One region of the Limosilactobacillus portuensis genome, then DNA from elsewhere that is predicted to be linked to it. Evidence: a T-box and tRNA genes for the amino acid it is inferred to sense, from the RefSeq annotation. Region 1 holds a T-box; the other holds one or more tRNA genes.
What was found. A T-box is a leader RNA that pairs with one kind of tRNA and senses whether it is charged. The one in region 1 lies ahead of ileS (isoleucine--tRNA ligase), so its partner is inferred to be a tRNA-Ile.
Positions count from the first base shown of each region.

Region 2: it encodes a tRNA-Ile, which carries the amino acid that the T-box ahead of ileS (isoleucine--tRNA ligase) is inferred to sense. The anticodon was not compared.

Region 1 covers NZ_CP117296.1:1,116,376-1,132,016, forward strand. Annotated here, with positions in the region: gene PRK60_RS05610 (cysteine desulfurase family protein) at 1-596, opposite strand, end outside; gene PRK60_RS05615 (5'-methylthioadenosine/adenosylhomocysteine nucleosidase) at 612-1,307, opposite strand; gene PRK60_RS05620 (hypothetical protein) at 1,319-1,570, opposite strand; gene PRK60_RS05625 (NUDIX hydrolase) at 1,563-2,114, opposite strand; gene PRK60_RS05630 (cold-shock protein) at 2,116-2,331, opposite strand; gene ileS (isoleucine--tRNA ligase) at 2,421-5,216, opposite strand; T-box leader at 5,271-5,491, opposite strand; partial or broken gene PRK60_RS05640 (DivIVA domain-containing protein) at 5,877-6,462, opposite strand; gene PRK60_RS05645 (YlmH family RNA-binding protein) at 6,488-7,273, opposite strand; gene PRK60_RS05650 (YggT family protein) at 7,280-7,540, opposite strand; gene PRK60_RS05655 (cell division protein SepF) at 7,564-7,968, opposite strand; gene ftsZ (cell division protein FtsZ) at 8,049-9,287, opposite strand; gene ftsA (cell division protein FtsA) at 9,309-10,658, opposite strand; gene PRK60_RS05670 (cell division protein FtsQ/DivIB) at 10,777-11,607, opposite strand; gene murG (undecaprenyldiphospho-muramoylpentapeptide beta-N-acetylglucosaminyltransferase) at 11,619-12,719, opposite strand; gene murD (UDP-N-acetylmuramoyl-L-alanine--D-glutamate ligase) at 12,719-14,095, opposite strand; gene mraY (phospho-N-acetylmuramoyl-pentapeptide-transferase) at 14,118-15,092, opposite strand; gene PRK60_RS05690 (penicillin-binding protein) at 15,107-15,641, opposite strand, start outside.
Region 2 covers NZ_CP117296.1:1,538,047-1,553,687, reverse strand. Annotated here, with positions in the region: gene ftsH (ATP-dependent zinc metalloprotease FtsH) at 1-1,597, shown strand, start outside; gene hslO (Hsp33 family molecular chaperone HslO) at 1,675-2,577, shown strand; gene dusB (tRNA dihydrouridine synthase DusB) at 2,682-3,692, shown strand; gene lysS (lysine--tRNA ligase) at 3,713-5,236, shown strand; gene PRK60_RS08030 (LysR family transcriptional regulator) at 5,289-6,179, opposite strand; gene PRK60_RS08025 (NAD(P)H-dependent flavin oxidoreductase) at 6,276-7,271, shown strand; rRNA gene PRK60_RS08020 (16S ribosomal RNA) at 8,026-9,600, shown strand; tRNA gene PRK60_RS08015 (tRNA-Ile) at 9,690-9,764, shown strand; tRNA gene PRK60_RS08010 (tRNA-Ala) at 9,770-9,842, shown strand; rRNA gene PRK60_RS08005 (23S ribosomal RNA) at 10,002-12,923, shown strand; rRNA gene rrf (5S ribosomal RNA) at 12,999-13,115, shown strand; tRNA gene PRK60_RS07995 (tRNA-Asn) at 13,122-13,194, shown strand; gene PRK60_RS07990 (cysteine hydrolase family protein) at 13,269-13,760, shown strand; tRNA gene PRK60_RS07985 (tRNA-Thr) at 14,042-14,114, shown strand; gene PRK60_RS07980 (flavodoxin) at 14,263-14,754, opposite strand; tRNA gene PRK60_RS07975 (tRNA-Asn) at 14,934-15,006, shown strand; gene PRK60_RS07970 (peptide MFS transporter) at 15,345-15,641, shown strand, end outside.

The DNA of each region.
Region 1 (15,641 bases):
GAAGTTGACATGAGGTCAATGTGATCAGCTTCAACATCAATTGGCAAAAGACCATAAGCTTGAACAGCGTCCGTATGGAACCATGCTTGGTGATCCTTTAAGATTTCACCAATTTCATGAATCGGCATCCGACTCCCGACCTCATTATTTCCCATCATGATTGACACAAGAATCGTATCATCACGTAAGGCTGCCTTGAAATCTGCTAATGAAATATTACCATTCTCATCAACTGGCAGGTAGGTAACATCAAACCCTAATGATTCCAAATAATGCAATGGCTTCAAAATTGCTTCGTGCTCAATCGCGGTGGTAATGATATGCTTGCCAAGGTTTTGCCGCGTTAATGCCGTCTGAATGATTGCGGTATTATCGCTTTCTGTTCCCCCACTAGTAAAGACAATTTCTTCATCCTTAGCGTTAATACTTTGAGCGATTATATGACGACTATTTTCAAGGACTAGTTTAGAGTGACGACCGTAAGAATATCCCGTTGAAGCATTCCCCCAGGTATTCTCCGTTTGCTTTATCAGCTCATCAATCACCGGCTTGGTCATTGGTGTTGTCGCAGCATTATCAAAATATACTTCACTCACTCTTCATGTGCCTCCCTATTTATTCAAATCCGCAAAGAGTTGTAATAACATCTTGGCGGAACGCTTACCAGCATCGATAATAAACTCATCAAAGCTAACCCCGGCATCTTCGTCTCCAGTATCAGACATTGCTCGAACAACGACATACGGAACATCATGGTCAGTTGCAACCTGTCCAACAGCCGCCCCTTCCATTTCACTTGATAATGCATCAGGGAAGTAATGAAGGATCTCTTGAATTGCATCTTTACTAGCAATAAATTGATCACCGGAAACGATTAGTCCGCGTTTAACATTCAAACCAGTCTGTTCACCAGCCTTTTCAATGGCTTGTCCCCACTTTGCGGATGCTTTAAAACGAGGTTCTTTTCCTGGTAATTGACCATAAACATAGTCAAATGCCCGTGCATCAACGTCATGGTAGGCAGTTTCACTTGAAATGACAACATCGCCAACATGAAGTCCTTGACCAATTCCACCCGCAGAACCAGAGTTAATCACTACATCAACTCCAAAGTCTGTAATCAAGTGTTCTGTTGTAATCCCAGCTTCAACCTTACCAATGCCGGATTCAACTAAAATAACATTCTGGTTATCAATTTGTCCAGAATAATACTTTTTACCACCGATTTCCTTTACATGTTCATCATTTAATGCCGCTGTTAATTCCTTAATTTCTTCCGGCATTGCGCAAATAATTCCAAACTTCATTTTCTTCATCCTTACTTTACAAAAAATAAAATTAAATAAACGATTATAATAGCGACTACTAAACTAATAATGGCAATATTTAACCGTTTTCGTAGCCGTTGCATCTTCTGCTCACTGATTAGCTGTTCCTGCTCAATTTTCTGATCAGCACGAGAACGAGAAAGCTGTTGCTCCTCTTCACCATCATTAGAACCGGTCGTTTGTTGCTGACGATATTGTTGACGCGTCAGCCGCTCATTATTATTTTGCGGATCCTTATCCATGATTATTCATCCCTCGCCAATAATAAATTGCCATAATCGTCTTGGCGTCTTCAATTTGTCCTTCATCAATCATTTTTAATGCTTCATCAAGGGTTACCTTTTCTAACACCAGTTGCTCATCCCGATCTTGAGGCAGTTCATTTTCCACCGGTGTTAGATCCGTCGCTAAGTATAGTGTCATGAATTCATCCATAACCCCGATTGATGTATAGAATGATGAAATTTTCTTGATTGTTCCTGCTTTAAGACGGGTTTCCTCATTCAATTCACGTTTAGCAGCATGAAGAGCATCACGACTATCACGTGAATCAACCTTTCCTGCAGGAATTTCTAAGGTCGTATTGTGGATTGGCGAGCGCCATTGCTTTTCCAAAATTATTTTGTGATCAGCAGTTAATGCCAGGATCGCCACTGCTGGAGCATGGTGGACAATTTCTCGTTGAGCTTTCAACCCCTTGGGAGTTTCAACCTCCTCAACAGCAACCTTAATCAACTTACCGTTAAAAACACTCTTCTCACTTAATGTTTTCTCTTCAAAATTCATTTTAATAGCCTCGCTTACTGAGCCGTTGAACATGTGCCGCTTGTGGTCCGCGTTTTCCTTGAACAATAACTAACGCAACCCGTTCTCCTGGAGTTAAAATTCTTAAGCCGTGGCCTTCAATTCCCGTATAATGGACGAAAACCTCACCTTCATGGGGAACATTGATAAATCCCCAACCCTTTTCACGATCAAAGCTTTTGACTGTGCCTTGTAACATTAATTTCACCTACAATAAAAAATACCAAGCAACATAAACGTCACTTGGTATTTTACAACGCTAACTAGGTATTTGTCATTGATGGACGACTATTTTTCTAGGCCTTCATCAACTGTTTCCGGGAAGCTTTCCCGAACTACCTTAGCACAACGAGCACAGAGAGTTGGGTAAGCTGGATCTGACCCGACATCCTCCTTAACCATCCGGCATCGTTGACAAGTTTCTCCTGGAGCAACACTTACCTTAACCGCAACGCCATCATTATATTGATCAGCATCATCAGCAGCTTCATCAAGAGAATGAAGGTTAAGCTTTGAAACTCCCAATAATAATTGAACATCCGTATCAAGGCTCTCTAATAGTTCCTTATTGTGCTCATTTACATAAAGATCAACTTGCGCTTCTAATGACTTACCAATCATCTTAGCGTTCCGTGCCTCTTCAAGACTCTTCAAAACGTGTGAACGAACTCCCATAAATTCAGACCACTTATCTAATAGTCCTTCTTCACCATCAAAGTGGCGTGCTTCCGGAATTTCAGTTAATTGTACGAATTCTTCCGGTTCGTTCATGTAGCTCCAAACTTCTTCAGTTGTGTGAGGCAAGATTGGAGTAAGCAACTTAACCATTGTTAACAAGATGTCATAGAAGACGGTTTGCATTGAACGTCGAGTTTGTGAATTTTCAGGTTCAATGTAGAGAACATCCTTTGCCACATTCATGTAGAAAGCTGACAAATCATTGTTAACAAAGTTAATTAATAACCGATAAGCATCAAGGAAGTCGTAGTTGTCAAAATCAGCTCGCATATTTTCAAGGAAATGATTAAGCTTAACGAGCATGTACTGATCTACGGAATTCAAATATTCGTAGGAAACGGTATTTTCATTTGCATCGAAATCACTAGTATTAGCAAGCAAGAACCGAAAAGTATTCCGTAACTTCCGGTATGCTTCTGAAATCTGTTGGAAAGTTCCCATTGAAACCCGCACATCAGCGGAGGTATCAGCACTCATTACCCAGAGACGAATAATTTCGGCACCCATTTGTTGGACAACCTTATTTGGATCGATAACGTTTCCTTGTGACTTACTCATCTTGTTACCACGCTTATCAAGGGTAAATCCTTGGGAAACAATTTCCTTATATGGGGCGTGACCAGAACAAACAACACTAGTAATCAAACTAGAATTGAACCATCCACGGTACTGATCGGATCCTTCAAGGTAAAGGTCAGCTGGATAAGTCAAGTAATCCCGTTCAGCAAGAACCCCTTGATGGGAAGAACCAGAGTCAAACCAAACATCCATAATATCGGTTTCCTTAGTAAACTTACCATGAGGTGAATGTTCGTTAGTGTATCCTTCTGGGAGAAGATCCTTTGCGTCACGTTCAAACCAAACGTTAGAGCCATATTTTCTAAAGAGATCTGCAACATGATTGATCGTTTCTTCTTCCATGATTGGTGTACCATCTTCAGCGTAGAAGATTGGCAGTGGTACACCCCAAACACGTTGCCGTGAAATTACCCAGTCACCACGATCCTTAATCATATTGCGAAGACGAACTTTCCCCCATTCTGGGTGGTACTTAACATCTTCTAAAGCGTCCAGGATATTTTGACGCATCTTTTCAATGGATACAAACCACTGATCCGTTGCCCGGAAAATGATTGGCTTCTTTGTTCGCCAGTCGAATGGATAACTGTGTTTTAATGGTTCTTCAAGAAGAAGGGCATTATTATCTTCAAGTTTTTGCAGTGAGATATCATCAGCCTTTTGGTAGAAGACACCATCAAAGTCGTCACCATTTTCTTTGGTCAGGACACCCTGATCATTGATTGGGGCGAAAATTGGCAAGTCGTATTTTTTACCAAAGTTGTAGTCATCATCACCATATCCGGGAGCGGTGTGAACAAGTCCAGTACCTGCATCAGCAGTAACGTAATCAGCAATTCCAACCAAAAGCTCACGGTCAAGGTATGGGTGCTGAGTAGTTAATCCTTCTAGATCCTTACCAGCGACATGTTTAACTACTTGGTAATCTTCCCAACCAAGTTTCTCTGCTAAGCCTTCCAAAAGCTCTGTTGCAACAACAAACTTCCGATCATCATTAGCTGGCTTAACAACTGAGTAGTCAAACTTGGCATTTACCGCTACCGCTTCAGATGCTGGAACTGTCCATGGAGTAGTAGTCCAAACAACTAGGTAGGTGTTACTATCAAGAACGCCCTTGCCTTCTTTAACTTGTTCAGCAAAGAAAGCTGTCTTAGCAGTGACATCGTGGTATTCAACTTCAGCTTCTGCCAATGCTGATTCGGATGACCATGACCAGTAAACTGGCTTCTTAGCTTGGTACAAGAGACCCTTCTTAGCAAATTCACCAAAGACACGAATTTGTGCAGCTTCAAATTCTTTATCCAAAGTTAGGTACGGGTGATTCCAGTCACCGCTAACTCCCAACCGTTTGAAGTCTTTGCGTTGTTTATCAACCTGTTCCAAAGCGTACTTCCGACAAAGGTCACGAAATTCTGTTAAGCTCATCTTCTTCCGGTCATAACCAGCCTTCGTCAATTGGTGTTCAATTGGCAACCCATGAGTATCCCAACCAGGAACGTATGGTGAGCGGAAGCCACTCATTGACTTGTAACGAACGATAAAGTCCTTAGAAATCTTATTCATGGCGTGACCAATGTGAATATTACCATTGGCATATGGAGGACCATCGTGAAGAACAAACGTTGGCTTTCCCTCATTTAATTTTTGTCGTAATTCATATACTTTATTTTCTTCCCAAACACTTTCACGTTGTGCTTCAGTGACTGGTAATTTCCCTCGCATTGGGAACTTGGTCTTCCCCAAGTTTAATGTGTCTTTAACTCGCATATGCAATTCTCCTTCCTCAATTAACAATTAATAACTAAAAAAACTCCATCCCATCACTGGGACGAAGTTTTCCGTGGTACCACCCGTTTTCAGGATATTTAGTTAATCTAATATCCCCTCAACCATTGTTTAACGGTAATGAACCGACCTGATTTAAATATATTCAATCAAGTACTCAGGACCGATCAAGTAAAACAATACTAAATATTAGCCTCACACCATTTGCTAACTCGCTGAATCATTCTTGTCTTACTAATGTCCTTCGACGTTTTCGTTACTAATTATTACAATTTAATTTAAACAACTAGTTATTATCTGGGAAAACAACGACAGTGTCACCCTCATCTTCACTATTACTTGATTCAGTAGACGAGGACGCAACAGAGTCATTGGTTGTCGTTGATTGTGCTTCGCTCTCATCACTTTGCGCTACTGTTGAAGTATCGGCAAATGCTGAAGCAAAGTCGGTAGGTGAATTAAAGGAAATTGTTTCTGCAGAACTAGCAGGAGCACTTTCACTTTCTTCTGATTTAACAACAACCTCTGAATCTGACGGAACAGCTGAATCGGATGCAACGTTACTTTCAATTGCAACACTGCCTGAAGTAGTCTCATCCGCAACAGTAGCAGTTGTACTTTCAGATTCAAAATCACTAGTTGTAATTGAGGTTGATTCTACACTTTCACCCGAATTATTGTCAAGACGAGTTCCCAAAATATTTTGAATTTCTCCATATTTATCAATATCATCGTTTGCTAATAACTTATCCCATTCATCACTCTTAACAACTTCCAATTGGGATTCAAGCATTACTTGTAGCCGCTGACGGAAGATCCGCGTTTGTTTCTTTAAGTCACTAGTTTCTGAAGTTAACTTTCGAGTCCCCTCTGCAGTATTTTCAACAATTTGATTAGCCTTTTCGTTAGCCGTTGAAACAATGTCAGTTGCTTGTTTTTGAGCTTCACGCACCATAATATCAGCTTCACGCTTGGCATTGTTTTTAACTTTATCGGCAGCTTCTTGAGCAACCAAAATTGACTTATTCAGTGAATCCTTTAATTCACTAAAGTATTTCAACTTGCTTTCATCGGCCTTGACCTTTTCTTGTAGTGTCCGATTTTGATCAGTCAATTCCTGAACTGTTTGTGCAACTTCCTTAATAAAGTCATTCACTTCAGTTGGATTGTAGCCACGCATTTTAGTGTTAAATTGGATTTGATTAATTTCATCTACAGTTAAACTCATCGGTTTTTCCTCCATGTGCTCTTAATTAAGCGTGAATAATTGATAAAGTAATCCGTTGCTTATTTTTTCTAGTAATGCTCCCAATCTGATCCATTCTTAAACGACCAGCATGTCTAACGGACAACATATCATGTTCCCGGACTAAATAATCCGGTCGTTGCATTTCTTCCCAGTTAATTTGAACAAAGCCATGTTCTAATAACTGTTTTGCCCGATTACGGGAATAGTTAAATCCTGCTGCAATTACCGCATCAATTCTTAGTGACGAAACAGTGGTTGATACCTGTTCCCAATCATCTTCAGGAACAATTAACTCTTCAAGTGGGATCGGCTTCCATTTTACCTTAATCTTGCCAACGTGATCGATTCGCTCATGAACAAACCGAGCCATCTGATTAGTAACCATCACTTGCCACCGTTTTCCATCAGTAACGATATCACCAAATGACGCTCGTTCTAATCCCTCACCTAATAATGTTCCCATTATTTGCCGATGATGAAGTTCAGCAAATTTTTGCGGATAGTCAACTTCTAAGCCCGTAACTGCAAAGTCAGCTACCTGTGGCTGATAATACGACGGGAAGAAGAGCAACCGCTGCATTTCAGCATTTTGCCAGCCACCAAATGATTTCAGTTTAACGTTGTCATCACTATTAACAAGTGTTTGTGCAATATATTGCTGCCGAGGATTAAGAAAAGGTGTTAATACCGGACGATACTGATCATTAGCCTGGACGATCCAATCACTGATCTGATCAATAATCGGCCCTTCATCGGCACGGAAATGTTGTTTTATATTCAATTCATCCATTATCTATTAAATCATCATGGTAATTGCTTTTAGCCCATACTGAACAAGGTAAAGAACAAAGATCGCTACAATCGGCGAAAAACTGATTCCTCCTAATGGCGGAATGAAGTCAAACCACCGCATATACGGTTCTACCAACCGATTGACAATCTCTCCCAAACGACTTCCTCTTGCATTTGGAAACCATGATAGCAAGCACCAAATGACAATCACCAGGATATAAATATCAATTAGTTGGTAAATTACCCAGGCTAAAAAATTAATAATTGCCATTACAAGCTCCTTTTCCGCTATATTTTATCCGGATCATTTTTAAGCGTATCCGATAAATTACCAGAAACCTCAAAATTCTTTGGTGTACAAAGGAATATCTCTTTCCCGATCCGCTTAATATCACCATTAATTGCAAAAATAGTTCCGTTCAAAAAGTCAACAATCCGACTAGCCACTTTGGCATCCATTTGAGAAAAGTTAACAATTACTGCTCGATCGTTTAATAATTGATCAGCAATTTGTTTAACATCCGCATAAAGTCGCGGTTCATACAACGCAATTTTGCTTGAACGTTGACGAACACTATTCATTGAAACAACCTTGTTATCTCCTTGAGGAACAGGAGTCTGTTCATCATAATATTCTTCTTGATTATCAGAGTCACCATCACTAAAAAGACTCTTAAAAATATTATTAGCCATCTCAATTCCTCCTAACCTTTCTAAAATTACGAAATGGGAGATGCCCTAAATAGTGCTTCTCCCCATCTTTTACCTATTCATTATTGACGACGATTCTTAAAGAATGGTGGTGTTGACAAGTTATCATCGTCATCATCAGTTGCGGCAGAATCATCATTAAAAACATTAAATTCTGGCTTCTTTACGTGTGAAAATTCATTATCCGCTTGTTCATTTGAATCATTGATTCCTGCAGTTGGATCATTCCAACCATCAAAAGGATCATCTGATGCATTTTCTTGACTCGACTTACTATCATCACTCTTAGGTTCTTCACTTACTGGAGCAACGTGTTGAGCTGGGTGAGCTTTCTTGCTCTTCTTTGCATCAATTCCCGTAGCAATTACGGTTACCCGCACTTCATCGCCAAGGGATTCATTCAGCGACATCCCAAATGAAATATCAACATTTGTGCCAGCAGCTTGTTTAATTACATCAGAAGCTTCTTGAGCTTCAAACATTGAAAGATCCTTGCCTCCAGTAATATCCATTAAGACATGCTGTGCACCAGAAATTGACACTTCAAGAAGTGGTGAAGAGATTGCCTTCTTAGTAGCTTCAGTAGCACGGTTTTCTCCCGTTGCGCTACCAACACCCATTAAGGCAGAACCTTGGTTAGACATCAATGTCTTAATATCAGCAAAGTCCAAGTTGATGTAACCAGGAGTAACGATCAAGTCAGAAATCCCCTGAACACCCTGACGAAGAACGTTATCTGCTTCCTTAAACGCTTCCATCATTGGAGTCTTTTTATCAATCATTTCAAGCAAGCGGTTATTAGCAACAATAATCAAAGTATCTACGTTCGCCTTTAATTTTGCCAATCCTTCACTAGCAAACTTGTCCCGCCGTGGTCCTTCAAAAGAGAATGGTCGGGTAACAACACCGACTGTTAATGCACCACTATCTTTAGCGATTTTAGCGACTACTGGAGCAGCACCGGTTCCAGTACCACCACCCATTCCAGCGGTGATAAATACCATATCTGAGCCTTCAAGTGCCTTTTGAATTTGTTCTTCACTTTCTTCAGCGGCCTTATCACCTACTTCAGGATTAGAACCAGCACCAAGTCCCTTAGTCAACTTAGGTCCTAACTGGATCTTTGTTTGTGCTTGTGAGGCATTTAGTGCTTGCAGATCAGTATTAGCAACAATAAAGTCGACACCCTGAACCTTTTCGGTAATCATTCGGTTTACGGCATTACCGCCACCACCGCCGACACCAATAACCTTAATTTTAGCTCCGGCAAATTGATTTTCCATTGAATTCTCGTTATCCATTCGACACCCTCCGTTAATTTATTAATCGAATAAGTTATTAAAGAGGCTCTTGAACTTATTACTGAACGAGCCATCTTTCTTTTTTGTATTTTGTTCTCGATCAGCCCGTTTTTGGATCGGTCTGCTATTGCTATTAACAGCACTTTCACTTTGGGGTTGATAATTACCATTATTATTTTCTGGCGTAGTCTTACCAAAATCAGCTTCTTGAACGACTTGCTTAATCAATCGATCAATCCCGGACAGCCGATCTTCATAAAGCCCAAGCGCGTAACTAATAGCAAAGCGTGGGTGACGAATTCCCATCTGTTCAGGAACAAAGACTTTAACGTTACCCGAAAAGTATTGCTTAGCTAGTGATCTAATACCTGGTAGAGCAGCAACACCACCAATTAAAATCACTCCACCTGGTAACTCAGGAGCATTAATCCGTTCCAATTGACGCGCAACCCGGTTAAAGATTTGCCGAACTCGAGCTTCAATAACCTCTGAAAGGTAACGTTCACTATATTGAACCGGCTTATCCTGACCAACAACGTCAACATCAATCTGAACATCATCATCTGCTTGGGTACTATCCGCAAAACCATGATCCCGTTTTAATTGCTCAGCATTTTTCAACGAAGTGTTTAAAACGGTTGAAATATCCTTAGTGATATACTGACCACCCTCTGGATCAACGTAACTATACTTTAACTGGTGATCATGAATGATACTCGTTGTTGTTTGACCACCACCGAGGTCGATTACGATTGTTCCAAAATCTTGTTCACCATCATTAAGCAGGTTGAATCCTGTTGCAATTGGTGCAACAACAAAGTCACGAACGGTATAACCAGCCTTTTGGATTGCCTTCTTGGCATTATGGATAATCGTTTTTGGACCGGTATAGAGAGTTCCCTTCATCTCAAGACGAACCCCAACCATTCCGCGGGGATCTTTAATTCCATCAAAGCCATCAACAGTGAATTCTGTTGGCACTAGATCAATTACCGTTCTTTCAGGCGGGATGCTTTGTGTTAACGCTTCTCGTGCTAAATTCAAGACATCTTGATCAACAATTTCACGTGATTGACCATTATCAGCAATGGTAATCATTCCGTGAACCCGTTGCATTTGTAAATAATTTGCTGGCAAACCAACAATAACTTGTTTAATGTCTATATTGGACTTCTCCTCAGCCTGAGCAATCGCATTTGAAATTGCGCGAGCAGTCTTATCAATATCAACTATTACACCGCGACTCATGCCTGCCGCTGGCTCAACACCGACACCAATGACCTTAATTTGCCCCTTAACATTTTCACATACTAATGCTTTTATCGAGGTGGTTCCAATATCTAACCCAACATAAACCTCAGAATTATCCATTGAGAGGAACCTCCTAAATTTTTTACACTAAAATAATATTTTAATTTATTAGTCTAGTTTAGATTTTACCATAGTTAATCACTTGTAAAAAAAGATCTTCGCAAGTTTTTTAATAAATTCATTTATCTTTTGAACCATAGTCATAAGAATATGCTCCAACCCGCAAATCGACAACTCCTTGTCCCTTCATTTTAGTGAGGATTGATGGATAATATTTTAGCTTATTGCCAACATTCGTTAAATTAGCTTTAACCGTATTGCCATCTTTCATATATAAAATAATTTGGTGGGGAGACTCCTTAGTGGGTTGGTACTCTATTGAAGAAATCCCATGATAGATAACCGACTTTAATTTACCAAGCTGTTGTCCCAGGATTTTTAGCTGTTCACGATCCTTTTCAAATCCTTTAAAGTCAATATTGGTATTTTGTGCTGTTGTTAATTGCAGTTGACCATTCGTTAAAACAGCATATTTCTGTTTGCCGATTTGACCTTCTCCCAGCAAATGATTTTCCGTAATCGCTACATGAACGCTCTGGGGCCCACGAAGATTAACTCTTAACGACCTAATTTGCGGATCCCTTATTTTAGCCTCACGCTCTAGGTGACGCTGTGCTAAAAATGCTGTCCAAATCAACCTGCCCCGCCAAATAGTGGTTGCTTTTTCGACCCGTTCATTCGATAATTCATTATTTCCACTTATCGTAATATCAGTAATTTTACTTAATGGAGAAATAATATATATCATTATCAGCAAAATGATCCCGAAAAACCGTGCCAGAACACTAATTCTTTTTTTACTAGAGTTTCGACGCTGCTTTTTTATTCCAACAACCTTATTGCTTATTGGTTGGTGTTCTCTTGCTTGCGCTGAGTTATTCTGCCTCTCTAAATGAGCTAACCGTTGTGAGTAGCGACGGTGCTCTGGAATAAAATTGTCTCTCGTCATTTTACTCACCACTAATGTTCATTAATTGCTTTATGAAGGACTGCAATTAACTCATCAGCAGCTTGTGGATGGCCAATTTTACGGGAAGCATCAGCCATTTTGGTGCGAAGATCTTTGTTTTCCATGATTTTATCTGCTTGAAGCAACAATGCCCTACTATCTAGCTTATTCTCAGTAATCATTACTGCTGCATTCTTTCGTACTAATGATTGAGCGTTCTTCACCTGATGATTAGCAGTTACGTATGGACTAGGAATCAAAATCGTTGGAACTCCCAACGCAGTTACTTCCGCAATTGTTGTTGCTCCAGCACGAGAAACTAAAGCGGCAACTTTAGGCATCTTAGCTGGCATATCCTTAATATATGGAACTACCTTAACGTTTTTACCAACATTTACTCCCTGAAGCTGTTTCTTAACATTATCGTACCGTTTTTGACCAGTCGCAAAAATTACTTGATATGATCGCTTGCTAAGTTCGGGAATTGCATTAACAACTGTTGTGTTAATCTTCGGTGCACCCTGACTACCACCAAAGACCATCAATGTCGGAACATCGTCCTTCAATCCATATTCTTTCCAGGAAAAGGTACTGGCAGTCTGAGAAGCAACCTGTTGAGCACGCGGGTTACCAGTCATCGTTACTTTTCCTTCAGGGAATTGGCTTCGGGCGGCATCAAAAGCAATTGCAATTTGATCAACATACCGACTCAAAAACTTATTTGTCACTCCTACGACACTATTTTGCTCATGAATAACGGTTGGAATATGTTGCTTAGCCGCAGCATATAGGACAGCACCACTAACATACCCTCCTGTCCCCAAAACAACATCGGGTTTAAAGTCGCGAATAATTTTCTTTGCATGGTGAACAGAACGGAGAAACAGATAAACCGTCTTAAAATTTTCAAGCGAGAGTGACCGTTTGAACCCTTGCATGTGCATCGTTTCAAGCTTGATTCCTGCGTCAGGAACAATTTTATTTTCGAGGCCGCGAGTAGTTCCCACGTAAAGGACTTCAGTATCTGGTTCAACCTGCTTTAAACGTTCGATTAAGGCTAGCGCTGGATAGATGTGACCACCAGTACCACCTCCAGAAACAAGTAACCGCATTATTTCTCCTCCTTTGTTTTAATTAGAGTATCAACTGCTTCGATAAACTTATCACCGCGAACTTCAAAACTGGGGAACTGGTCCCAGCTAGCGTTAGCAGGTGAAAGAAGAATAACGTCTCCTGGAGCACTGACCTTCCAGGCCTCTGGAACAGCAGTAATAGCATTTTCGCTTTCAATAATGGTTGGGATCTCCGCTTGTTCAGCGGCATCCTTCATCTTATCCTTACACTGACCAAACACAATGATTGCTTTGACATGCTTCTTGAAGTACGGTACCAGGCGTTCAAAGGTATATCCTCGATCCAGCCCACCAGCAAGTAAGATTACTGGTTGTTCAAATCCTTGAAGAGCGACCTCGGTTGCTTCAATGTCAGTTGACTTAGAATCATTGTAGAACCGTCGTCCTTGGTAATCAGTTACGTACTGAAGACGATGACGAACCCCGCTAAAGCTTGTCAGGACATCAACAATATCCTGGTTAGTTACACCACTCAACTTAGCAGCAGCAATTGCGGCTAACGCATTTTCAACATTCTGTGGGCCGATGAGACGAATATCCTTGGCATCCATAATGTAGTCACCACGCCAATAGATCTTCCCATCTTCTTCATAAGAGCCATCATGACTCTTATTCTGACGTGAGAAAGGAACAATTGTTGCTTGTGAACGACGAGCAATTTGTTGCCACTCATCACGATCCCAGTTCATTATGAGATAATCAGCACTTGTTTGGTTTCGCGTAATATTTAATTTAGCATTAATATAATTCTCTCGAGTCTTATGGTAATCAAGGTGGTTAGAAAAAATATTCGTAATGATTGCGATATGGGGATGAATCGTTGGTGCTCCTAACAATTGAAAACTAGAAAGCTCCGTTACCAACGTATCTTCCGGACCTAATTTTGCAGCAACCTTGCTGAAAGAGACGCCAATATTACCGGCATATTCTACCCGGTGAGCATTACTCTTAGCAATCATTAGTTGTGTCAACGTTGTTGTAGTCGTTTTCCCATTACTTCCCGTAACACTAACAAGATGGCCTTCAAAGATTTCCCATCCCAATTCTGCCTCAGTAATAATTGGGATCTTTTTTTCGACGAATTTAGCAACTAGTGGATTATCATAGGGAATTCCTGGATTCTTTACAACAATATCAAAGCCTTCTTCTGCAAGGCTAAGTGGGTTAGAACCAGTAATTACTTTAATCCCTTCATTTTCTAAGTTTTCGACTACTGATGGATCCTTAGGAGTTGCTTGATCGTTAGCAACCACATTTGCACCAAGTTCTTTTAACAAGTGAACAGCATTAAGCCCACTAATTCCGAATCCCATTACGAGAACTTTTTTATTACTATATGTTGTTACTTTTTTCATTTTTCTAGCCACCTGGTTAAAGTTAAATATTAAAGATTAAAATACTTGCCACTGCAATAATTGAAGCAATTAAGCCTACACACCAAAAAACAATATCAATTTTCCATTCACTCCATCCACACAGTTCAAAATGGTGGTGAATTGGGGTCATTTTAAAGATCCGCTTTCCGGTAAGCTTAAATGAGGCAACCTGCATAATTACACTAGCAGTTTCACATACATAAACAATTCCAATTACCAACAGTGACCATTCGTGATGAAGCAGTAATGAAACAGCAGCTAAAGAAGCCCCAATTGCCAGCGATCCCATGTCACCCATAAAAATCTTCGCAGGCTTATGATTGTACGGGAAGAAACCACAAAGCGTCCCGATCATTGCTAAACAGAAAAGAGCAATTTCAGCATAGCCTGGTTGATTGATGTTAACCAACGCAATAATTAAGTAGGCAAGAAATGAAATAATGGATAAGCCACTGACTAAGCCATCTAAACCATCAGTTAAGTTAACAGCATTGGAGAACCCAACAATCCAGAAGATAATAAAGAGCCCGTACCACCAACCAATTTGACTAGTTCCAAAGCCCATTTGGAACCCTTCATGTTGATAAATTACCGTAAAGACCATTGCGGCAATTACCTGGCATAAAGCCTTTTGCCATGCTTTAAATCCTTCGTTTTGGTGGTGAAAGATCTTAATGCTGTCATCCCACATTCCGATCAAACCATACACAACAAGAATGAAGAGGAGTGCCCACATGGTATTAGTCAGCATTCCTAAGAAACCACCAACAACTAAAATGGTAATCACAGCAGAAATAATAAACAAGAGGCCTCCCATTGTAGGAGTTCCGGCCTTCTTAGCATGCCACTTTGGTCCCTCTTTTCGGATTTGCTGCCCTTCCTTTTTTGCGCGAAAATAACGAATTAACGAGGGCATTAATAGAAAAGTGATTAAAAACGAACAAACTAATGTTACTACAATACTAATAAAATTCATGTTTTCCTCCTAGATTAATGCCGAGAAGAATACTCGACAGTCAGTGTTGATGACTTCTTTACACTATCATTAGCCTTGATACTTTGCTTTGTAACGTAGCCAGAGCCCTTTTCCTTCAACTTAATTCCCATCATTTGAGTAAGTTTTTGAACATCATCGGAACTCCAGTTACTGATATCGGGCATCTTATATTCTCCTCCGGTATCTAAAATAATCCGTTGATTAATTAGGGAAGGTTGCCCGCTAGCAACTGATTGACGTTTGACCCTTTGGCCTGATCCAATAATAACCGGGATAAGGTGCTTTTTATTAAGTCGATCACTTGCGGCCTGTGATGATTGGTTAATCATGTCAGGAACCTTAACAATACCAGAATTCTTTTGCTTAGTACTCTTTTGTCGACTAAGAATAAATTTCATTGTTGGGTTAAAGACTTCTGCAATCATCTTCGTTGCTGGTTTACTTAGGTTATGCGGCTTTCGTAGCGTTACGTACATTACATAGCGCGGATTATTGGCAGGTGCGATCCCAACAAATGAGTAAAGGTAA
Region 2 (15,641 bases), 420 kb from region 1:
TCGGTTCTCTGACGTTGCTGGTGAAGAAGAAGAAAAACAAGAATTGGTTGAAGTTGTTGAATTCTTAAAGAATCCAAAGAAGTTCACTCGTTTGGGTGCTAAGATCCCATCTGGTGTTCTACTTGAGGGTCCTCCAGGTACTGGTAAGACCTTGCTTGCAAAGGCGGTTGCTGGTGAATCTGGAGTTCCATTCTTCTCAATTTCTGGTTCTGACTTCGTTGAAATGTTTGTCGGTGTTGGTGCTAGCCGGGTTCGGGACTTATTCGAACAGGCTAAAAAAGCAGCCCCTGCAATCATTTTCATTGATGAAATTGATGCCGTTGGTCGACGGCGTGGTGCCGGAATGGGTGGTGGCCATGATGAACGTGAACAAACCCTGAACCAATTACTGGTTGAAATGGATGGGTTCCAAGGTGACGAAGGTGTCATCGTAATGGCTGCTACTAACCGTTCTGATGTCTTGGATCCTGCTTTGCTTCGTCCAGGTCGGTTTGACCGGAAGATTTTAGTTGGTCGTCCAGACGTTAAGGGACGTGAAGCTATTCTCCGTGTTCATGCTAAAAATAAGCCATTGGCAAATGACGTTGATCTGAAGGAAATTGCAAAGCAAACGCCTGGGTTCGTCGGTGCTGACTTGGCTAACTTGCTAAATGAAGCTGCGCTATTAGCTGCTCGCCGAAACAAGACGCAAATTGATGCTGCTGATCTAGATGAGGCTGAAGACCGGGTAATTGCCGGTCCGGCTAAGCATGATCGGGTGGAATCAAAGCAAGAACGGCGGACTGTTGCTTACCACGAAGCAGGGCACACAATTGTTGGGCTTGTCTTGAATGATGCCCGAGTCGTCCATAAGGTAACAATTGTTCCTCGTGGTCGTGCTGGTGGTTACGCTATTATGCTGCCGCGGGAAGATCAGATGTTAATGTCTAAGAAGAACGCTGAAGAACAGATCGCCGGATTAATGGGTGGTCGTGCAGCTGAAGAATTAATCTTCAAGTCTCAATCTTCAGGTGCTTCTAATGACTTTGAACAAGCAACTCAAATTGCGCGGGCAATGGTTACCCAATACGGGATGAGTGATAAGATTGGTCCTGTTGAATTACAAAGTTCTGGTCAAGTATTTATAGGTCAGGGCTACGACCAGTCACCATACTCTGAAAAGACTGCTGCCTTAGTTGACGAGGAAGTTCGCCGGATCCTTCGTGAAGGACACGAACAAGCTCTTCACATCATCGAGACCCACCGTGAACAACATAAGCTGATTGCTGAAGCGTTACTGAAGTATGAAACACTTGACGAAAAGCAAATTCTTAGTCTTTATAAGACTGGGAAATTGCCTGATAAGGATATTGCTGCGGCTGATGAAGAAGCCCGTGCACAAACCTTTGAAGAGTCAAAGCGTGCCTTGGAAAGATTAGAAGATGAAAAGCACAGTAACGCAACTGAACAACTAAAAGCAAGTAGTTCAGCTACAGATGATGAAGCTTCACAAGCTGCTGATACTCCAAATAGTGAGGCAGCTGATGCACCAACATCTGCTAGTGATGCAGATTCTGATTCCGATCATTCCGATGCTCCGGATGAGCGTGATAAATAATTAGATTGAGAAACAGGGGGAATAAGCCGAGAGGTCGGTCGTGTTCTTCCTGTTTTTTACGTGAAAGGATGATAAAAATGAAATCAACAGACTATTTAGTAAAAAGTATTAGCAAGGACGGCAAGTTTCGTGCTTATGCGGTTAATGCCAGTCAATTAGTCGAAAAGGCCCATGAAATTCATGATACCTGGAGTGCTTCTTCAGCTGCTCTTGGTCGAACACTAATTGGAACTCTCCTTTTGGCAACTGCCAGTCTCCAAGGTGAAGCAGGGATGACCGTTAAAATTCAGGGTGATGGTCCAGTTGGGTTTATTGTTGCTGATGGGACAGCTCAGGGAACCGTTAAGGGCTACATGGGGAATAACCACGTTAGTTTACCGGCAAATGAAAAGGGAAAGATCGATGTTTCTGGAGCGATTGGCAAACACGGAACATTATCCGTTACCAAAATGGCGCCTGGAGATAAGACGCCATATACCGGGCAGGTTAATTTGGTTTCTGGTGAACTTGGTGATGACTTTACCTATTACCTTGCACAATCGGAACAGATTCCGTCAGCGGTTGGTCTTTCTGTCTTTGTTAATCCTGATGAATCAATTGAAGTTGCTGGTGGTTTTATGATTCAAGTGCTCCCTGGGGCAAGTGATGAAGAAATTAGTAAACTTGAAAAGAAATTGAAGGAGTTGCCATTAGTATCAGAAATGCTTCGGGACGGTGATACTCCTGAGGATATCTTGAAACGAATTTTTGGTGATCAATTGAAGATTTTAGACCGGATGCCAGTTTCATACCGTTGCGATTGCAGTAAGGAACGGTTTGCTCACGCGTTGGCAAGTATCTCAAAGAAGGATCTGGAAAAGATGATCAATGAAGATCACCATGCTGAAGCGGTCTGCCAATTCTGTGGTAAGAAGTATGAATTTAATGAGCAGAAATTAAAAGATATCTATGCCAAAATGAACCAAGAGGAATCTAAATAACCCAATTTATTTGGTGAAAAATCGATGATGTGCTATCATGATTTGGTTATTGAACGAAGAATTAGCCAGTGCAGTTCACATTAATTTTATAATGAGGTGAAAAAATGAAGTGGCATATTGGAACTGTCGAAATTCCTAACCAAGTTGTGGTTGCCCCAATGGCTGGAGTTACCAACTCGGCATTTCGGGTGATTTGCAAGGAGTTTGGTGCAGGATACGTAGTCTGCGAGATGATTTCTGATCGAGGAATTATGTACCATAACAAGAAAACGTTGAACATGATGGATGTCGATCCAAGTGAGCACCCGATGGGAATTCAAATTTTTGGTGGTACAAAGGAAACCTTAGTTCAGGCCGCTAAGTATGTTGATGAACATACAGCAGCTGATGTGATTGATATTAATATGGGATGCCCAGTTAATAAGGTTGTTAAAACGGATGCTGGTGCCCGCTGGCTTCTTGACCCCAATAAGGTTTACGAAATGGTATCATATGTTACCGATGCAGTGAAAAAACCAGTTACGGTAAAAATGCGGACTGGCTGGGACGATAAGCATATCTATGCAGTTGAAAATGCCCTAGCAGCTGAACGGGCAGGTGCTGCAGCTCTAGCAATGCATGGTCGAACCCGAAAACAAATGTATACGGGACACGCTGATTGGAATATACTAAAAGAAGTAGCAGATCATTTATCAATTCCATTTATGGCTAATGGTGATGTTCGGACTCCAGAAGATGCTAAGCGGATTCTGGATGAGACGGGAGCAACCGCTGCAATGATTGGTCGAGCAGCTCTTGGTAACCCATGGATGTTAAAGCGAACAGAACATTACTTGGAAACTGGCGAGCTTCTTCCTGAAGCCACACCTGAACAAAAAATTAAGATGGCTAAGGAACACCTTAATCGGTTGATTGACCTCAAAGGTGAATATGAGGGTGTTCGGGAATTTCGTGGCCTTTCTACTTACTATCTTAAGGGAATTCCACGTTCTGCCCGGACCAAAGCTTCGTTAGTTGAAGCGGAGACTCGTCAGGAAATGAATGATATTTTTGATCGGTTTGCTGAACAAACAGCTGAGCGTGAATTGAAGAAAGAGCAACGGAAGCACGCTTAATTAAGAGGAGGAGAAAGTACGTGTCACAAGAATTAGATCAAATGCGCGTTCGTCGCGAAAAGATGGAAGAACTTAAAGAGGCGGGAATTGAACCATTCGGTCGTCGCTTTAAGCGGGATCACCTTGCTCAAGACTTGCACGATAAGTACGATCAATTTGATAAGGAAGAACTAAGCGAAAAGGGCGAAATGGTGATTATCGCTGGTCGAATGACGCGGAAGCGGAGTAGCGGTAAGGCTGGCTTTGCTGATTTCGTTGATCGAACTGGTAAGATTCAAGTGTATGCTCGAAAAGACATGGTTGGTGATGAACCATACCATATCTTTAAGCGTGCTGATATTGGTGACTTTCTTGGGATTGAAGGGGATGTAATCAAAACCGATACGGGAGAATTAACTGTTCGGGCCCACAAGATTACATTCTTGTCTAAAGCTCTTCGGCCACTTCCAAACAAGTGGGAAGGGGTTACCGATCCTGAAACAATTTATCGGCAACGTTATCTTGACCTGATTTCAAATCCAGAAAGCTTCAAGCGCTTCCACCAACGAACAGCGATCATTAAAGCAGTTCGTCGTTACATGGATGAACATGGCTTTACTGAAGTTGAAACACCAATTTTGAACACCCAAGCAGGGGGTGCAAATGCTCGACCATTTATTACCCACCACAATGCATTGGATATTGATATGTACTTGCGGATTGCAACCGAACTTTACTTGAAGCGGTTGATTGTTGGTGGCTTTGAACGGGTTTACGAACTTGGCCGGATTTTCCGGAATGAAGGGATGGATCCACACCATAACCCTGAATTTACCACAATGGAAACCTATGCTGCTTACTTTGACTTCCGTGACGTAATGGATGAAACTGAGGGGATTGTTAAGGTAGCGGCTAAGGTTGTCTCTGATGATGGCAAGATTACTTACCAAGGACATGAAATCGACCTTGGTGGTGAATTTAAGCGGATCACAATGGTTGACGCTGTTAAGGAAAAGACAGGAATTGACTTTAGCGATGAATCAATGACTGATGATGACGCCAAGAAGCTGGCTGACGAGCATAAGGTTGAATATAAGCCATACTGGACAAAGGGTCATATTTTGAATGCCTTCTTTGAAGAATTCGTTGAAGATACCTTGATTCAACCAACGTTTGTTTATGAGTACCCAGTTGAAGTTTCACCACTAGCAAAGCGGAACAAGGAAAATCCAGCAATGACTGATCGATTTGAATTGTACGTTGACGGTAGTGAATTAGCGAATGCCTTTAGTGAATTAAACGATCCAATTGACCAAAAGGAACGTTTTGAAATGCAAGCTAAGGAAAAGGCTAATGGTAATGATGAAGCAGAACCAGTAGACTTAGATTACGTTGAGGCCCTTGAATATGGGATGCCGCCAACAGGTGGTCTCGGAATCGGTATCGACCGGTTAGTAATGCTATTAACTGATGCTAAGTCTATTCGTGATGTCATCCTTTTCCCAACAATGCGTCCAGAAAAGGAAGAAACGAACGGTAAGAAGAAAAAGAATAAGAAGAAGTAACATATAAGGAGCCACATCCTCTTGAAATTTGAGAGAGGTGTGGCTCTTTTGGTTATTTCACTAGATCATATATTTTTTGTGCTACCTGCCTAGTTAATACTGGTGCACTTTGTAAGTAAGAGACGGCAAGAGTTAGATTAATCAAGTTGCGAGGGAGCGGCATTAGACAGTATGCACTTTCTTTAGTTAAACTATCTTGCGCAATCTTGGTGGTTGTGATTGTTGTTGCTTTAGTCTTGAGTGCTAGTTGGGTTGCTAATCTACTTGTTGGCATTTCAGCTAACTTATTAATAGAAATATGATTTTTCTTGAGAAGATAATTAACTTGCTGCTGAAAGAAAGAAGCATTACTAACGGCAATGTAGTTGCTATTATTTAGTTTCGATAATCCTTCTTCAGAAAAAGAAATAATTTTTTGATGGGGGTTGTATAGGGGACAAGTATCTGGAATAAGCAGTGACATTTCTGCTGGTTCAAATGGCAGAATCTGAAAAAGCGGATTGTTGCATTTTTGACCAATTACAATATCGACCTCTTTACTAGTTAAGGAGTGCTCATTAGCAGTTGTTGTAACCTTAAATAGTGTTTCAGGAAAGGCTTGATGGAGGATAGCAATGATATTAGTTACTGACAAGCCAATTAGAGAGCAAAAAGCAATTGTAATTACCCCTTCTTCTTGATGCTTGAGTCTCCTAATATTGGTATGGAGATTATCTTCGGCGGCTTGAATTTCTTTCATGTTATTAAGAATTGATTCTCCTGCCTTTGTTAAAGAGAGTGGATTAGTTCTATTAACTAATTTGATTTGATAATTGTCTTCCATTTTTTTAATTAGTCGACTGATGTAAGGCTGACTTAAATATAATTTTTCAGCAAGGGTGGTTAAGGTAGCGGTGTATTGGGCACCTTCTAAGATTTGAATTTCTCGTCTTAAATTATTCATTATTATTCCTCATCTGTAATAATTTCACTAACTATTACTATTTTACTTGCTATGGTTATAACATCATAATAATAGTATAAACGATATGGAGGGATCATGATGAATAAAGTTACCGAAAAATTAGGAATCGAAAAACCAATTATCCAGGGTCCGTTATTCTGGTTAACAAATGCAGAAATGGTTGCTGCCGTTTCTAATGCTGGAGGAATGGGAACACTTGGGATTAATGCTGGTCAGTATCCAATTGATACCTCAGAAAGTCATAATCAGACCTTTGAGAACATGCAAAAGGAAATTCGAAAAACTAAAGCACTAACGAAAAAGCCATTTGGAATTAATCTTATTTTTACTCCTGATCCAGATAAAGGTGCTTTTACTGGTAGGATGATTGAATTAATGGCTAAAGAGAAGGTTGCTGCCGCGGTAATCTATGCTGCTAAACCAATTTCTCGGTGGTTTAATAAGCTACGCGATAACGGTATTAAAATTATTTATCGTCCTGCTACGCCAACAAAAGAAATAGTTGAAGCAAGTGTTCAAATGGGGGCTGACGTTATCGTCGCAACAGGCTTTGACGAAGGTGGAACCGTTCCAGACAAAGCTGTAGGAACATTTTCTGCAGTTCCGTATGTGGTTGATATAGTTAATGGTCGAATACCAGTAATGGCTGCTGGAGGAATTGTCGATGCTCGTACCGCCAAAGCTGCCTTTGCTCTAGGCGCTGATGGCATTTTTGCAGGTACTGCTTTTTTGGCAACGGAAGAATCACCAATGGCTGATAATATTAAGCAAGCGGTTATAGAAAATGATGCATATGACGAAGTATTGTTTAGTGCTGAACCGAAATATTATCGCTCTCTTCCAGGAGAATTACCTAATCGACTAGTTCGATTAACCGACGAAGGTAAAAGTAAAGAAGAAGTGTGGCATACTGCCAATGCTTATCGCGGAATGCACGATGGAATGATTGATGGTGATCTCAGTAAGGGATATGCTTCACTTGGTCTTGGCATTTCTTTCATTCATCAAATTGATCCAATTGATAAAGTAGTTGACCGAATTTATTCGGGGGTACCAGAAGAACAACGATAATGGAACCAGATAGTGACTTCACAATGTCTTAAAAGGCAATGCGGAGTCTTTTTATATTAGATTTCTGTAGAGAGAAAATTAATCTGAAACGAATGTTAATAGTGTTTGAAGATCCAAGGGATGGTTATCTTGTTGATGAATTTTAGAATTACTAGAAATAGATAAAGGAGTGAAAAAATTTTGATTAGTCAGTAATAAAATCTTTGCGATGAATATAGTAAGAAACATTTTCATGTGTAGGTGTAAACGTTATTGAAAATAGATCGAACTTTAAATTGATCGATCGTTATTTTTTACGTTAAAACGGCAAATATTATGAACAATAATGAACTAAGAAATCACAAAATTCGCTTATAGAAAATTTGTTTAATTTTTTTAGAATAGACGTTGACTTATTAATGATGAGCTTGTATAGTAATTAACGTTGTCTGCGAGGTAATGATTTCTATCAAATGTTGATTGAAATTAATTGTTGACTTAAGCGAGACAACATGATATATTATAAAAGTTGCTTGTTAAAAAGTATGACAGCTAGTTAAAATATTAAAATTAGTTGTTGACATTACAAAGAGCATCTGATATAACAAATTTGTTAGTCAACACTTGTTGCTGACTAAGGTAGACCTTTGAAAACTGAACAAAGTTTCGACGAATCAAATGTGTAGGGTCTTCAATCATAATGATTTGAAGCAAAACATTTGCGAAGTCAATTCGCTTAATTAATTTGAATTAGAGCTATTCAAGTTCTTATATTTTATATGAGAGTTTGATCCTGGCTCAGGATGAACGCCGGCGGTGTGCCTAATACATGCAAGTCGAGCGCACTGGCCCAACTGATATGACGTGCTTGCACTGAATTGACGTTGGATTCCCAGTGAGCGGCGGACGGGTGAGTAACACGTGGGCAACCTGCCCTGAAGCGGGGGATAACATCTGGAAACAGGTGCTAATACCGCATAACAACGAAAACCACATGGTTTTCGTTTCAAAGATGGTTTCGGCTATCACTTCAGGATGGGCCCGCGGTGCATTAGCTAGTTGGTAAGGTAACGGCTTACCAAGGCGATGATGCATAGCCGAGTTGAGAGACTGATCGGCCACAATGGAACTGAGACACGGTCCATACTCCTACGGGAGGCAGCAGTAGGGAATCTTCCACAATGGGCGCAAGCCTGATGGAGCAACACCGCGTGAGTGAAGAAGGGTTTCGGCTCGTAAAGCTCTGTTGTTGGAGAAGAACGTGCGTGAGAGTAACTGTTCACGCAGTGACGGTATCCAACCAGAAAGTCACGGCTAACTACGTGCCAGCAGCCGCGGTAATACGTAGGTGGCAAGCGTTATCCGGATTTATTGGGCGTAAAGCGAGCGCAGGCGGTTGCTTAGGTCTGATGTGAAAGCCTTCGGCTTAACCGAAGAAGTGCATCGGAAACCGGGCGACTTGAGTGCAGAAGAGGACAGTGGAACTCCATGTGTAGCGGTGGAATGCGTAGATATATGGAAGAACACCAGTGGCGAAGGCGGCTGTCTGGTCTGCAACTGACGCTGAGGCTCGAAAGCATGGGTAGCGAACAGGATTAGATACCCTGGTAGTCCATGCCGTAAACGATGAGTGCTAGGTGTTGGAGGGTTTCCGCCCTTCAGTGCCGGAGCTAACGCATTAAGCACTCCGCCTGGGGAGTACGACCGCAAGGTTGAAACTCAAAGGAATTGACGGGGGCCCGCACAAGCGGTGGAGCATGTGGTTTAATTCGAAGCTACGCGAAGAACCTTACCAGGTCTTGACATCTTGCGCTAACCTAAGAGATTAGGCGTTCCCTTCGGGGACGCAATGACAGGTGGTGCATGGTCGTCGTCAGCTCGTGTCGTGAGATGTTGGGTTAAGTCCCGCAACGAGCGCAACCCTTGTTACTAGTTGCCAGCATTTAGTTGGGCACTCTAGTGAGACTGCCGGTGACAAACCGGAGGAAGGTGGGGACGACGTCAGATCATCATGCCCCTTATGACCTGGGCTACACACGTGCTACAATGGACGGTACAACGAGTTGCGAACTCGCGAGAGTAAGCTAATCTCTTAAAGCCGTTCTCAGTTCGGACTGTAGGCTGCAACTCGCCTACACGAAGTCGGAATCGCTAGTAATCGCGGATCAGCATGCCGCGGTGAATACGTTCCCGGGCCTTGTACACACCGCCCGTCACACCATGGAAGTTTGCAATGCCCAAAGTCGGTGGCCTAACCATTTGGAGGGAACCGCCTAAGGCAGGGCAGATGACTGGGGTGAAGTCGTAACAAGGTAGCCGTAGGAGAACCTGCGGCTGGATCACCTCCTTTCTAAGGAATAAAACGGAAACCTACACATTGTGGAAACTTTGTTTAGTTTTGAGAGATTTACTCTCAAAACAAGATTATGACGCTTATTTGGGCCTATAGCTCAGCTGGTTTAGAGCGCACGCCTGATAAGCGTGAGGTCGATGGTTCAAGTCCATTTAGGCCCATATATGGGGAATTAGCTCAGCTGGGAGAGCACCTGCTTTGCAAGCAGGAGGTCATCGGTTCGATTCCGTTATTCTCCATTGCTAACCGTGAGGTTAGCGAGCTTGCACTTTGAAAACTAAATAATATCAATTTTCTTTATTAATTAACAAAACAAACCGAGAACACCGCGTTATTTTGAGTTTTTTAGAAATTAATCGCTAACTCAATTAATCGGATAATCACGAAGTGATTATCAAGGTTAAGTTATGAAGGGCGCATGGTGAATGCCTTGGTACTAGGAGCCGATGAAGGACGGGACTAACACCGATATGCTTCGGGGAGCGGTAAGTACGCTTTGATCCGGAGATTTCCGAATGGGGAAACCCAACCAACTTAGTCGTTGGTTGCTTGACTAGTGAATCTATAGCTAGCAAGCGGTAGACGCAGTGAACTGAAACATCTCAGTAGCTGCAGGAAGAGAAAGAAACATCGATTCCCTTAGTAGCGGCGAGCGAACGGGGAAGAGCCCAAACCAACGAGCTTGCTCGTTGGGGTTGTAGGACTGAACATTTGAGTTACCAAAGAGCGACGTAGTCGAAACAGTTGGGAAGCTGTGCCAGAGATGGTGAAAGCCCAGTAGACGAAACGGCACTCTCTCAGTTCAGGATCCTGAGTACGGCGGGACACGTGAAACCCCGTCGGAAGCAGCGAGGACCATCTCGCAAGGCTAAATACTCCCTAGTGACCGATAGTGAACCAGTACCGTGAGGGAAAGGTGAAAAGCACCCCGGAAGGGGAGTGAAATAGTTCCTGAAACCATGTGCCTACAAGCTGTCGGAGCCCATTAATGGGTGACGGCGTGCCTCTTGCAGAATGAACCGGCGAGTTACGATTGCATGCAAGGTTAAGGTGGAAAAACCGGAGCCGCAGCGAAAGCGAGTCTGAAATGGGCGTACGAAGTATGTAGTTGTAGACCCGAAACCAGGTGACCTACCCATGTCTAGGTTGAAGGTGCGGTAAAGCGCACTGGAGGACCGAACCCGTGTCAGTTGAAAATGGCTGGGATGAGGTGTGGGTAGCGGTGAAATTCCAAACGAACTTGGAGATAGCTGGTTCTCTCCGAAATCTCTTTAGGGGGAGCCTTGGGAAAAAGAATCGTGGAGGTAGAGCTACTGTTTGGACAAGGGGCCCGTCATAGGTTACCAACTTCAGATAAACTCCGAATGCCATTGATTTATGCCCAGGAGTCACACGATGAGTGATAAGATCCACCGTGTAAAGGGGAACAGCCCAGATCACCAGTTAAGGTCCCTAAATATATGCTAAGTGGAAAAGGATGTGGAGTTGCATAGACAACTAGGATGTTGGCTCAGAAGCAGCCACCATTTAAAGAGTGCGTAATAGCTCACTAGTCGAGTGATTCTGCGCCGAAAATGTACCGGGGCTAAGCATATTACCGAAACTGTGGATGTGCACTACGTGCACGTGATAGGAGAGCGTTCTAAGGGCGGTGAAGCTAGACCGTGAGGACTGGTGGAGCGCTTAGAAGTGAGAATGCCGGTATGAGTAGCGAAAGACAGGTGAGAATCCTGTCCACCGAATGACTAAGGTTTCCTGGGGAAGGCTCGTCCTCCCAGGGTAAGTCGGGACCTAAGCCGAGGCCGAGAGGCGTAGGCGATGGATAACAGGTTGAGATTCCTGTACCAGTTAACTGCGTTTGACGATGGAGGGACGCAGGAGGCTAAGCAAACCTCACGATTGGAAGAGTGGGGCCAAGCAGTAAGTCAGGATGTGAGTCAAATGCTTACATCCGGGTTGACAAGCTGTGATGGGGAGCGAAATTACAGTAGCGAAGTTGCCGATGTCACACTGCCGAGAAAAGCTTCTAAGGAGCACGTTAACTGCCCGTACCGCAAACCGACACAGGTAGTCGAGGAGAGAATCCTAAGGTGAGCGAGTGAACTCTCGTTAAGGAACTCGGCAAAATGACCCCGTAACTTCGGGAGAAGGGGTGCTGGTCGCAAGACCAGCCGCAGTGAATAGGCCCAGGCGACTGTTTATCAAAAACACAGGTTTCTGCAAAATCGTAAGATGAAGTATAGGGGCTGACGCCTGCCCGGTGCTGGAAGGTTAAAAGGAAGGGTTAGCTTCGGCGAAGCTCTGAATTGAAGCCCCAGTAAACGGCGGCCGTAACTATAACGGTCCTAAGGTAGCGAAATTCCTTGTCGGGTAAGTTCCGACCCGCACGAAAGGCGTAACGATCTGGGCGCTGTCTCAACGAGAGACTCGGTGAAATTGAAATCCCTGTGAAGATGCAGGGTACCCGCGACAGGACGGAAAGACCCCATGGAGCTTTACTGTAGCTTGATATTGAGTGTTTGTACTGCTTGTACAGGATAGGTAGGAGCCATAGAAGTCGGAACGCTAGTTTCGACGGAGGCGTTGGTGGGATACTACCCTTGCATTATGACCACTCTAACCCGCAGCACTGAACGTGCTGGGAGACAGTGTCAGGTGGGCAGTTTGACTGGGGCGGTCGCCTCCTAAAAGGTAACGGAGGCGCCCAAAGGTTCGCTCAGAATGGTTGGAAATCATTCGCAGAGTGTAAAGGCACAAGCGAGCTTGACTGCGAGACAGACAGGTCGAGCAGGGACGAAAGTCGGGCTTAGTGATCCGGTGGTTCCGCATGGAAGGGCCATCGCTCAACGGATAAAAGCTACCCTGGGGATAACAGGCTTATCTCCCCCAAGAGTCCACATCGACGGGGAGGTTTGGCACCTCGATGTCGGCTCATCGCATCCTGGGGCTGTAGTCGGTCCCAAGGGTTGGGCTGTTCGCCCATTAAAGCGGTACGCGAGCTGGGTTCAGAACGTCGTGAGACAGTTCGGTCCCTATCCGTCGCGGGCGGAGGAAATTTGAGAGGACCTGTCCTTAGTACGAGAGGACCGGGATGGACATACCGCTGGTGTACCAGTTGTTCCGCCAGGAGCACCGCTGGGTAGCTATGTATGGACGAGATAAACGCTGAAAGCATCTAAGTGTGAAACTCGCCTCAAGATGAGATTTCCCATTCCTTCGGGAAGTAAGACCCCACAAAGATGATGTGGTAGATAGGATGGAAGTGGAAGTGCCGTGAGGCATGGAGCGGACCATTACTAATCGGTCGAGGACTTAACCAAGTTAAGCGGTAAGGTTTGGAAGAAGAGCGATATTGTTTAGTTTTGAGAGCGCAAGCTCTTGCCCGGAAGGGTAAGTGTGGTGATGATGGCTTGAAGGATACACCTGTTCCCATGCCGAACACAGAAGTTAAGCTTCAACACGCCAAAAGTAGTTGGGGGATCGCTCCCTGCGAGGATAGGACGTTGCCACGCGATTATTCCGGCATAGCTCAGTTGGTAGAGCACCTGACTGTTAATCAGGTTGTCGTCAGTTCGAGTCTGACTGCCGGAGTTAATAAAGAGGTACTGATTGTAATCGGTGCCTCTTTTTTTTATTATACTATTTGTCCTAAAAGGAGAAGATTGATGACTAAGGCATTATTAGTAATTGATTTACAAAACGGTGTTTGCCGCAAGCCTGAAGAGATCTTTAACTTAAAATCTCTTATAAAGCTTATAAACGAGCGAATAGCATTTTTTCGTGCTCAAGATTTACCAATTGTTTTTATTCAACATGAAAGTTCATCACTATTAAAAGGCTCTACCAAGTGGAAACTTGTTAGTGAATTAAATTATCAAAACAATGATTTTTATATTAATAAAACTCATCTCAACTCATTTTACAAGACAAAGTTACAAGAAGTGTTAAATAATCTTCAGGTACGTGAACTAGAAATTTGTGGTGCACAAACCGAATTTTGTGTAAATACCACTATTAAAATGGCACATGGCCTTGGCTATCAACTATCAATGAAATGTGGTGCAAGTAGTACGTTTGATAATCAATTTATGACGGCTAAGCAAACAATTAAGTTTTATGAAAAAATATGGAAAGAAAATTTCCTTGACCTATTTTGAGATGAGGCAATTTATTGCTCATGTATTTAAGATGGTAAATACATAGGGGAAACACTAAGCATTATCAAAAGTGCTTGGCAAGAAAGATAAGTATATGTATATTCCAAAGCGTCATCAAACTTTCGGTACCTTATATACTGTAGTGGTGATTATTCTTGATATCGTATTTTTCTATCGATTCAGGTAAAATGAATTTTGATATAGGAGAATATAGTTTAATTTAAATTAAGTGTTTTCACTAACTAATTAGCATGATACAATAGTATTCGTTGATTGGTTTTGCTAACTTAGCTCAGCTGGTAGAGCATCTCCCTCGTAAAGAGAAGGTCGGAGGTTCGACTCCTCTAGTTAGCATTTGAATCATTATAAAAGCTTTCAACAGCGAGTCTTATGAACGTTGTTGAAAGCTTTTTTGATCTTAATTAAGAGCTGGTGGAGACTAAATTAATAACTAAAAAATCCGAAGCGCTATGAACTAGCATCTCGGATCTTTTAATGATGATTAATGAGCTAAGGATAGCGAGTTTAACCAGCTATCGATTGCTGATTGTGAATTTAAGACGTTACCCTTATTCAGTTTAACGTCATAATTATTTTCTTTAATTGTCCGCTCAATATTGGATTGTGCTCGAGTGTAGCCTGTACTACTCGATGTTCCAAAGGTTGCCAAATGCTTGCCGTTAAGATTAAGGGCATCAATGGTAGCAGCAATTAAGCGTGGCGGAATTCCCCACCAGATTGGGTGACCAATTACCACATTGTCATAACTATCAAGTGCTGGCAAGTCACTCTTGATTGGAACCCGACCATCATGTTCTTGCTTTTGTTCAACTGTAGCTCGGGTTGACTCATCATGCCAATTAAGATCCTCATCAGTATATGGAGTTACTGGATGAATTTCTGCAATATCAGCATTAAGCTTTTCTGCTACTTTTTCTGCCACTTTCTTTGTTGTTCCCGTAGCGGAGAGATAAAGAACAAGTGTATTAGCCATATTAAATGCCTCCTCAAAGTTCTCTTACTTTTCATAAGTATTATAGTTGATAGATTGCTCACCAGCAAATAATTCATCATTATGAGAAAAGATAATTAGTAAATTGAAATCTCTGCTTGCTACTTTCGCTATTTTCCTGTATAATAAATTTCGTTGTTGAGATAGCAATAATATATTATTCCGGCATAGCTCAGTTGGTAGAGCACCTGACTGTTAATCAGGTTGTCGTCAGTTCGAGTCTGACTGCCGGAGTTGATAGTGAAACTGGAAAGATTATTTCTTTCCAGTTTTTTTATGCAGTGAAAATGAGAACAACTTTATAAAGTTAGTCATTTAATAACGACTAACTTAAAATAATTAATTAAATGGTAGTGAGACTGTTAATAACCTGATCCTTAAATTTAAATAATTGTACTATAAATGGCTATCTATCGCTGTTTATTCTCATTAAAAATTTATTTTTGAATTGACGCTTTCAAATTAGACGCCTATAATAATTATATTCTGAATTTTTAATGTGAAAGTTTTTAAAAAATAATTAACCTTCACATCTTATTTTATCTCCTGAAGATATTATTTGGAGGAATTGTATGAGTAAAGAGAAAAACTTAGATACAGCCTTCTTTGGGCAACCAAGAGGGCTGTCTACTCTGTTCTTCACTGAAATGTGGGAACGGTTTAGTTACTACGGGATGCGTGCCATCCTGCTATTCTACATGTACTATGCCGTAACTAAGGGTGGTTTGGGCATGGACCAAGCCACAGCTGCTTCAATTATGGCGATCTATGGTTCATTAGTTTACCTATCAAGTGTTGTTGGTGGGTGGCTTTCTGACCGTGTATGGGGCTCTCGGAAGACTGTCTTCATTGGTGGTGTGCTGATTATG